Regions from separate parts of the Streptomyces sp. G7(2002) genome, predicted to be linked through region 3. Evidence: predicted binding sites of a transcription regulator. Region 3 holds the regulator's gene; each other region holds the start of a gene.
The links. Region 3 encodes HrcA, which represses chaperone genes, less so after heat shock. Its sites were predicted from a motif close to TTNGCACTCNGNNNNNCNGAGTGCNAA; they were not measured.
Positions count from the first base shown of each region.

Region 1: the regulator HrcA is predicted to act here: its motif matches at 1,120-1,146, upstream of groES (co-chaperone GroES).
Region 2: the regulator HrcA is predicted to act here: its motif matches at 1,305-1,331, upstream of groL (chaperonin GroEL).

Region 1 covers NZ_CP102609.1:4,408,922-4,412,198, reverse strand. Annotated here, with positions in the region: gene NUT86_RS18315 (FtsW/RodA/SpoVE family cell cycle protein) at 1-758, opposite strand, end outside; gene groES (co-chaperone GroES) at 1,292-1,600, shown strand; gene groL (chaperonin GroEL) at 1,736-3,277, shown strand, end outside.
Region 2 covers NZ_CP102609.1:5,768,950-5,772,226, forward strand. Annotated here, with positions in the region: gene thrC (threonine synthase) at 1-168, shown strand, start outside; gene NUT86_RS24555 (MoaD/ThiS family protein) at 247-525, shown strand; gene NUT86_RS24560 (cold-shock protein) at 949-1,152, shown strand; gene groL (chaperonin GroEL) at 1,459-3,084, shown strand.
Region 3 covers NZ_CP102609.1:3,451,768-3,455,044, reverse strand. Annotated here, with positions in the region: gene NUT86_RS14330 (DUF3097 domain-containing protein) at 1-176, opposite strand, end outside; gene NUT86_RS14325 (MBL fold metallo-hydrolase) at 218-952, opposite strand; gene hrcA (heat-inducible transcriptional repressor HrcA) at 1,147-2,163, shown strand; gene dnaJ (molecular chaperone DnaJ) at 2,164-3,277, shown strand, end outside.

The sequences.
Region 1 (3,277 bases), 960 kb from region 3:
TAGAGCATGATCACGAAGACGCCGAAGAAGATCAGCGAGGTGCCGAGGTCCCGTTCGAAGATCAGCACCAGCAGGCTGATCGCCCAGATCGTGAAGATCGGGGCGAGCTGCCGCCCCGGGGGCAGCTGGATGCCCAGGGCGCGGCGGCCGGCCAGTGCCAGCGCATCGCGGTTGACGGTGAGATAGCCCGCGAAGAACACCGAGATCATGATCTTCACGAACTCACCGGGCTGCAGCGACAGGGGCCCCAGCAGGATCCAGCGCTTGGCGCCGTACATATCGGCGCCGAAGAAGGCCGGTGCCATCAGCAGCACCAGCGCGATCACCATCGTCAGATAGATGTAGCGCTGCAGGATGCGGTGGTCGCGCAGTATCAGGAGGATGGCGATGCAGACCGCCACACCGATCGCCGTCCACACCAGCTGGCCGTTGGCCGCCGCGGCGGTCTTCAGCCGGGGCGTCTGCGCGTAGGTGATGTCCAGGCGGTGCAGCAGCACCAGCCCGATCCCGGTCAGCAGGGTCGCCACCGGCAGGATCAGCGGATCGGCCCGGGGCGCGAAGCGGCGCAGGACCAGATGCGGGAGCAGCGCCATGAGCAGCATGCTGACGGTGAAGACGGCCAGCCCGTCGGGCAGTCGGCCGCTCATCGACAGACCGGTGTAGGTGTAGCCGAAGACCGCGATCAGGACGACGAGGGCGAGCAGCCGTGCCTCGGTTCTCCGCCGGTCCGGTGCCTGGGCCAGGGCGGCAAACGTCATGGTGCGTTCGACGTCGCTCTCCGGGACCCTGGCCCTCCGGGGAACTCGGGTCGCTGCACACACGGGATTCCTCCGCCATCGGTCGTCGAGGCCGCCGGCCGGCCGGGAACGGGCCCGGTTCGTCGGCCCGGCAGTCGGGGAGGTAGACGAGGCAGCCGGTGGCGTGGTTGCGAGTTCAGGGGAAGGTGTGTCCGATTTGGCGGGAACCTGCCCGCTGGATGCCTCGTCACCCGCCCCGCCCCCGCGGTGGATGACCATGATCGCCGAATGCGGGCGGCCGCGGAACCCCGGCTCCGTGCGGCCTGCCGCCCCGGTTCCGTACGGCCGGTCAACCGCGGCGGGGGAAGAGCCCCCCGCCGCGCTGGCACTCCGCTTGACCGAGTGCTAACCGCGTCATAGTCTCAGCGTTGGCACTCTCCAGTGGGGAGTGCCAACACAGCGACGGGCAGGTCCGGCACCCGCGACGACGGATCCACCTGGTCGCCACCTCAGACAGTTAACCCCGTGAGATCTCCGAAGGGGGAGGTCGGATCGTGACGACCACCAGCTCCAAGGTTGCCATCAAGCCGCTTGAGGACCGCATTGTGGTCCAGCCGCTCGACGCCGAGCAGACCACGGCCTCGGGCCTGGTCATTCCGGACACCGCCAAGGAGAAGCCCCAGGAGGGCGTCGTCCTGGCCGTGGGCCCGGGCCGGGTCGAGGACGGCAAGCGCGTCGAGCTCGACGTGAAGGTCGGCGACGTCGTGCTCTACAGCAAGTACGGCGGCACCGAGGTGAAGTACAACAACGAGGACTACCTCGTTCTCTCGGCTCGCGACGTTCTCGCGATCGTCGAGAAGTAAGTCACCCAGTTTTGCCGTGATCTGCGCCCCTGGTTCCCGCGTCTAAACAACCCGGGGCAGGGGCGCAGTTCGTTTGAGCGACAGCGGTCCCCACGCCGTGGCCGAGGATCGCAATGAGAGGACTTGAAGCAACCGATGGCGAAGATCCTGAAGTTCGACGAGGACGCCCGTCGCGCCCTTGAGCGCGGCGTCAACAAGCTTGCCGACACCGTCAAGGTGACGATCGGCCCCAAGGGCCGCAACGTCGTCATCGACAAGAAGTTCGGCGCGCCGACGATCACCAACGACGGTGTCACCATCGCGCGTGAGGTCGAGGTCGACGACCCGTACGAGAACCTTGGCGCCCAGCTCGTCAAGGAGGTGGCGACCAAGACCAACGACATCGCGGGTGACGGCACCACCACCGCCACCGTGCTGGCCCAGGCGCTGGTCCGCGAGGGCCTGCGCAACGTCGCCGCCGGCGCCTCCCCCGCCGCCCTGAAGAAGGGCATCGACGCCGCCGTCAAGGCCGTGTCCGACGAGCTCCTCGCGACCGCCCGTCCGATCGATGACAAGTCCGACATCGCCGCCGTGGCCGGCCTGTCCGCGCAGGACAAGCAGGTCGGCGAGCTCATCGCCGAGGCGATGGACAAGGTCGGCAAGGACGGTGTCATCACCGTCGAGGAGTCCAACACCTTCGGTCTGGAGCTGGACTTCACCGAGGGCATGGCCTTCGACAAGGGCTACCTCTCGCCGTACATGGTCACCGACCAGGAGCGTATGGAGGCCGTCCTCGAGGACCCGTACATCCTGATCCACCAGGGCAAGATCGCCTCGATCCAGGACCTGCTGCCGCTGCTGGAGAAGGTCATCCAGGCCGGTGCCTCCAAGCCGCTGCTGATCATCGCCGAGGACGTCGAGGGCGAGGCCCTGTCGACCCTGGTCGTGAACAAGATCCGTGGCACCTTCAACGCCGTGGCCGTCAAGGCCCCCGGCTTCGGTGACCGCCGCAAGGCGATGCTCGGCGACATGGCCACCCTCACCGGTGCCACCGTCATCGCCGAGGAGGTCGGCCTCAAGCTCGACCAGGCCGGTCTGGACGTGCTCGGCACCGCCCGCCGCGTGACCGTCACCAAGGACGACACCACCATCGTCGACGGTGGCGGCAAGGCCGAGGACGTCACCGGCCGGGTGGCCCAGATCAAGGCCGAGATCGAGTCCACCGACTCGGACTGGGACCGCGAGAAGCTCCAGGAGCGCCTCGCCAAGCTCGCCGGTGGCGTCTGCGTCATCCGCGTGGGTGCGGCCACCGAGGTCGAGCTCAAGGAGAAGAAGCACCGTCTGGAGGACGCCATCTCCGCGACCCGCGCCGCGGTCGAGGAGGGCATCGTCTCCGGTGGTGGCTCCGCGCTGGTCCACGCCGGCAAGGTGCTGGAGGGCTCCCTCGGCAAGGAGGGTGACGAGGCCACCGGTGTCGCCGTCGTCCGCCGCGCCGTCGTCGAGCCGCTGCGCTGGATCGCGGAGAACGCCGGCCTCGAGGGCTACGTCATCACCGCGAAGGTCGCCGAGCAGGACAAGGGCAACGGCTTCAACGCCGCCACCGGCGAGTACGGCGACCTGGTCAAGGCCGGCGTCATCGACCCGGTCAAGGTCACCCGCTCCGCCCTGGAGAACGCCGCGTCGATCGCTTCGCTGCTC
Region 2 (3,277 bases), 2.3 Mb from region 3:
GTGACCAAGAAGCTGATCGAGGAAGGTCTGCTCGACCCGTCCCTGACCACCGTCGTCCTGAACACCGGTGACGGCCTCAAGACACTTGACGCGGTCGCCCCGACCTCCGGGCCCACGGCCACGATCCGTCCGAACCTGGACGCGTTCCGCGCGGCCGGCCTCGGCTGAGGCCGCCGGCCCGTCCGGCGGACGAGGCCGCGCCACAGCCCCCCGAACTCGTACTCCGTACCCCTGGAAGGCAGAACCATGAGCGTCAAGGTCCGCATCCCCACCATCCTCCGCACGTACACCGGTGGCCAGGCCGAGGTCCCCGCCGAGGGCGCGACCCTCTCCGAGGTGATCGCCGACCTGGAGCAGAACCACCAGGGCATCGCGGCCCGTGTGCTGGACGACGCCGGCAAGCTGCGCCGCTTCGTGAACGTGTACGTCAACGACGACGATGTGCGCTTCGAGCAGGGCCTGGAGACGCCGACCCCGGACGGCGCCGGCATCTCGATCATCCCGGCCGTGGCCGGCGGCTGCTGATTTGCGCCAACTCTTCTCCTGCATGACCGGAATTGCCCCGTCCGCCGGAAAGCGGACGGGGCAATTCCGTGTTGTGAAAGGAGATACCATTGGGGTGATCCCCCTCCGGATATCACCGTGAGCGTGCCGAACGCATATGTGTTCGCGGTCAGTTGTGTCCAAAGTGTGGGCGGTATTTGTCGCCTAGGTGCGCTATGCCCGGCCCGACTTGCCCTGGAGAACCAGGATTTCGCCGCATATTGCCGATTCTCCGGCGCCAGATTTCTCGTCCGATTGACCTGTTGCTCTGGGCATCTGTGCAGATACATTCAGCGGCGGTCGACGCGTTCCGGCGCACACCCCACGGGCCTTTCGCGGGGTGAGGTCTGACCCGGGTCCGCGGAGTGCGGTCCTGCGCAAGGGCCAGTAATAGGGGAGTTAGGCATGGCTCAGGGCACCGTCAAGTGGTTCAACGCGGAGAAGGGGTACGGCTTCATCGCGGTCGACGGTGGTGCGGATGTTTTCGTCCACTACAGCGCGATCCAGATGGACGGCTACCGCACCCTTGAGGAGGGTCAGCGAGTCGAGTTCGAGATCTCGCAGGGCCAGAAGGGGCCGCAGGCGGACATGGTCCGGGTGGCCGGCTGAGGCGCCGACCAACTACTGCGTGAGGAAGGCCCGTACCCCTGAGGGGGGTACGGGCCTTCGGCTGTGCGCCCACCCGTCGCCCGACCGCCGCCCCTCAACGACGCCCCTCCGGGCGGCTTGCACTCGCACCCCACGAGTGCTAATCATTGGCGTTAGCACTCTCCCAGTGAGAGTGACAAAGAAGGACCGGGTCGGTGAGGCCCGTAGGCCGCGTGGGGCAAGGAACCACACAGGTCTGCAGGTCGTCCGTCGCGGGCGCCAGCGCGGTCCGGAGCAATCCACCCCAGTCCGGGAGGACCACTTCACATGGCCAAGATCATCGCGTTCGACGAGGAGGCACGGCGCGGTCTCGAGCGCGGGATGAACCAGCTCGCCGACGCCGTCAAGGTCACCCTCGGCCCCAAGGGCCGCAACGTCGTCCTCGAGAAGAAGTGGGGCGCCCCCACGATCACCAACGATGGTGTGTCCATCGCCAAGGAGATCGAGCTCGAGGACCCGTACGAGAAGATCGGCGCCGAGCTGGTCAAGGAGGTCGCGAAGAAGACGGACGACGTCGCCGGTGACGGCACGACGACCGCGACCGTCCTGGCCCAGGCCCTGGTCCGCGAGGGCCTGCGCAACGTCGCCGCCGGCGCCAACCCGATGGCCCTCAAGCGCGGTATCGAGCGTGCCGTCGAGGCCGTCTCCGCCGCCCTGCTGGAGCAGGCCAAGGACGTGGAGACCAAGGAGCAGATCGCTTCGACCGCCTCCATCTCCGCCGCTGACACCCAGATCGGCGAGCTGATCGCCGAGGCCATGGACAAGGTCGGCAAGGAAGGCGTCATCACCGTCGAGGAGTCCCAGACCTTCGGTCTGGAGCTGGAACTCACCGAGGGTATGCGCTTCGACAAGGGCTACATCTCGGCGTACTTCGCCACCGACATGGAGCGTATGGAGGCGTCGCTCGACGACCCGTACATCCTCATCGTCAACTCCAAGATCGGCAGCGTGAAGGACCTGCTGCCGCTCCTGGAGAAGGTCATGCAGTCCGGCAAGCCGCTGCTGATCATCGCCGAGGACGTCGAGGGCGAGGCCCTGTCGACCCTGGTCGTCAACAAGATCCGTGGCACCTTCAAGTCCGTTGCCGTCAAGGCCCCGGGCTTCGGTGACCGCCGCAAGGCCATGCTCGGCGACATCGCCATCCTCACCGGTGGCACCGTCATCTCCGAGGAGGTCGGCCTCAAGCTGGAGAACGCCGGTCTCGAACTGCTCGGCCGCGCCCGCAAGGTCGTCATCACCAAGGACGAGACCACCATCGTCGACGGTGCCGGCGACAGCGAGCAGGTCCAGGGCCGCGTCAACCAGATCCGTGCCGAGATCGAGAACAGCGACTCGGACTACGACCGCGAGAAGCTCCAGGAGCGTCTGGCGAAGCTGGCCGGCGGCGTGGCCGTCATCAAGGCCGGTGCCGCCACCGAGGTCGAGCTCAAGGAGCGCAAGCACCGCATCGAGGACGCCGTTCGCAACGCGAAGGCGGCCGTCGAGGAGGGCATCGTCGCCGGCGGTGGCGTCGCCCTGCTCCAGGCTTCCTCGGTCTTCGAGAAGCTGGACCTCGACGGTGACGAGGCGACCGGCGCCAACGCCGTGAAGCTCGCGCTGGAGGCCCCGCTCAAGCAGATCTCCGTCAACGGCGGCCTCGAGGGCGGCGTCGTGGTGGAGAAGGTGCGCAACCTGGCCGTCGGTCACGGTCTGAACGCCGCGACCGGCGAGTACGTCGACATGATCGCCGAAGGCATCATCGACCCCGCCAAGGTCACCCGCTCCGCGCTGCAGAACGCCGCCTCCATCGCGGCGCTCTTCCTCACCACCGAGGCCGTCATCGCCGACAAGCCGGAGAAGGCCGCCCCGGCGGGCGCTCCGGGCGGCATGCCGGGCGGTGACATGGACTTCTGATCCTCTGGATCGGAACGCTGATCCTCCCGGATCACACGTCCACACGTTCGTCGGGGCGGCACCCTCCTCTCGGGGGGTGCCGCCCCGGCGGCGTTTTTCGGGGGTTTTCGGGGGCGGCCCGCGGAGTCTCTGCCGGGCGGCGTCGTCTCCGCCGGCCCGCGGCGTCTTCGCGGGCGGTGTCGTCTTCGCCGGG
Region 3 (3,277 bases):
CGGTCCTCAAGGGTGACCGTCGGGCCCTGCGCCGTCTTCTCGCAGCGGATCACGGCGCCGCAGAAGCCCGAGGTGACCTCCTCGACGACCAGATCGGGCTCGGCGGGCACCTCGGGTGCGGGCCGCTGCTTCTTCCAGGGCGGGGTGAGGTCAGGGCTGTAGCGCTTGCTCTGCATGGGGGCCTGTCCGTGATTGAGCGGGCGGTGGTCAGGAGTGGTCAGGAGGGGGCGACGCCGAAGCGGGCGGCGAGGGCGTCCCGTTGGGCGCGGACGAAGGAGGCGTCCACCACAGCGCCGTGGCCGGGTACATACCGTGCGTCCTCGCCGCCGAGGGACAGCAGCCGGTCCAGTGCGCCGGGCCACCGCTGCGGCAGCGCGTCCGGGCCCGCCTGGGGTTCGCCGGACTCCTCGACCAGATCGCCGCAGAAGACGATCTCCGGGGACCCGCCCCGGCCCGGTACCAGGACCGCCAGATCGTGGGCCGTGTGACCGGGGCCGACGTTGGCGAGCAGCACCTGCCGGTCGCCGAGCTCCACGGTCAGCTGGTCGTGGACGTGGTGGTGCGGGGCGACCAGCAGATCGGCGGCCTCGGCGGCGGCGTCCCGGCCGACGCCGTGCCGCATCGCGTCGTGCCGCAGTCCGTCCTTGCCGCGGCGCAGCAGCTCGCCCAGCCCGGCCGCGCCGAAGACCTCGACGCCGGCGAAGGCGGCGGTGCCCAGCACATGATCGAAATGCGGGTGGGTGAGCGCGACATGCGTCACTTCGCGGCCCAGCACGCCGCGGATCGCGCGCCGCAGATCCGCGCCGTCGCGCAGGGTCGCGCCGGTGTCGACGATCATGACGCCGGTGGTCCCCGCGATCACCCCGATCGTCTCGTCCCACCTCGGCATACGGCGTCTGGCGACACCGTCACCGAGCTGTTCCCAACCGGCCTCTTCCCAAGCAGTGTGCATACCGAGACGCTAGCGCCATCGCGATAGCGTTGCCCGACAGATCGACCGAACACGGTCATCGGGCGGGTGCCGTGCGCGGCTGCCCTTGCCGTGTGCGTGCTACTCGGCCGTACACTGGCTCCGGGTCTGGCACTCGGCCCGTGTGAGTGCCAGGAGAGTCGAGACGGCGGACGGCCGGACTGGAGGTGCGCGGGATGCTCAGTGAACGCAGGCTCGAAGTGCTGCGCGCCATCGTCCAGGACTATGTGGGGACGGAGGAGCCGGTCGGCTCCAAGGCCCTCACCGAACGCCATCAGCTCGGTGTCTCCCCGGCCACCGTCCGCAACGACATGGCGGTCCTGGAGGACGAGGGCTTCATCGCCCAGCCGCACACGAGTGCCGGGCGGATCCCGACCGACAAGGGCTACCGCCTGTTCGTCGACAAGCTGGCCGGTGTGAAGCCGCTGTCCAGCCCGGAGCGGCGGGCGATCCAGAATTTCCTGGACGGCGCCGTCGACCTCGACGACGTGGTGGGCCGCACGGTCCGGCTGCTGGCGCAGCTGACCCGGCAGGTCGCGGTCGTGCAGTACCCGTCCCTGACCCGGTCCACGGTCCGGCACGTCGAGCTGCTGGCGCTGGCCCCGGCCCGGCTGATGCTGGTGCTGATCACGGACACCGGGCGGGTCGAGCAGCGGCTCATCGACTGCCAGGCACCGTTCGGCGAGACCTCGCTGGCGGATCTGCGGGCCCGGCTCAACAGCCGGGTCGTGGGGCGCCGGTTCGCGGATGTGCCGCAGTTGGTGCAGGATCTCCCGGAGTCCTTCGAGCAGGACGACCGCGGCACGGTCTCGACAGTGCTGTCGGTGTTGCTGGAGACTTTGGTGGAGGAAACCGAAGAGCGGCTGATGATCGGCGGTACCGCCAATCTCACGCGATTCGGGCACGATTTCCCGCTGACCATCCGGCCGGTGCTGGAGGCCCTTGAGGAGCATGTGGTGATGCTCAAGCTGCTCGGCGAGGCCAAGGACTCGGGCATGACCGTACGTATCGGGCATGAGAATGCCCATGAAGGCCTGGCGTCCACATCGGTCGTCACGGTCGGCTACGGTTCGGGCGACGAGGCAGTCGCCAAACTCGGCGTGGTCGGACCGACCCGCATGGACTACCCCGGAACGATGGGAGCGGTACGCGCAGTGGCACGTTACGTCGGACAAATCCTCGCGGAGTCGTAAGTGGCCACGGATTACTACTCGGTCCTCGGCATCGGCCGTGACGCCTCGCAGGACCAGATCAAGAAGGCCTTCCGTCGGCTGGCGCGCGAGCTGCACCCGGATGTGAACCCGGATCCCAAGACCCAGGAGCGGTTCAAGGAGATCAACGCCGCTTACGAGGTCCTCTCGGATCCGCAGAAGAAGCAGGTCTACGACCTCGGCGGCGACCCCCTCTCGCAGGCGGGCGGCGGCCAGGGCGCGGGCGGCTTCGGCGCGGGCTTCGGAAACTTCTCCGACATCATGGACGCGTTCTTCGGCACCGCGTCGCAGCGCGGGCCGCGCTCGCGCACCCGCCGTGGCCAGGACGCCATGATCCGGCTCGATGTCGAGCTGAACGAAGCGGCCTTCGGCACCACCAAGGACATCCAGGTCGACACCGCCGTCGTCTGTACGACGTGCAGCGGTGAGGGCGCGGCGCCGGGCACCTCGGCGCAGACCTGTGACATGTGCCGCGGCCGCGGTGAGGTCTCGCAGGTCACCCGGTCGTTCCTGGGCCAGGTCATGACCTCGCGGCCCTGCCCGCAGTGCCAGGGCTTCGGCACGGTCGTCCCGACGCCGTGCCACGAGTGCGCGGGCGACGGACGTATCCGCTCCCGCCGCACGCTGACCGTCAAGATCCCGGCCGGTGTCGACAACGGCACCCGCATCCAGCTCGCGGGCGAGGGCGAGGTCGGCCCCGGCGGCGGCCCCGCCGGCGATCTCTACGTGGAGATCCACGAGCTGCCGCACGCGGTCTTCCAGCGGCGCGGCGACGATCTGCACTGCACGGTCACCATCCCGATGACAGCGGCGGCGCTGGGCACGAAGTGCCCGCTGGAGACGCTGGACGGGGTGGAGGAGATCGATGTCCGGCCCGGTACCCAGTCCGGCCAGTCGATCCCGCTGCACCAGCGCGGTGTGACCCATCTGCGCGGCGGTGGCCGCGGCGACCTCATCGTCCATGTCGAGGTGCAGACGCCCTCCAAGCTCGACCCCGAGCAGGAGGAGGTGCTGCGGCGGCTGGCGAAGCTCCGCGGTGAGGAGCGGCCCACGGGGCAGTTCCAGCCGGGGCAGCAGGGGTTGTTCTCGCGTCTGA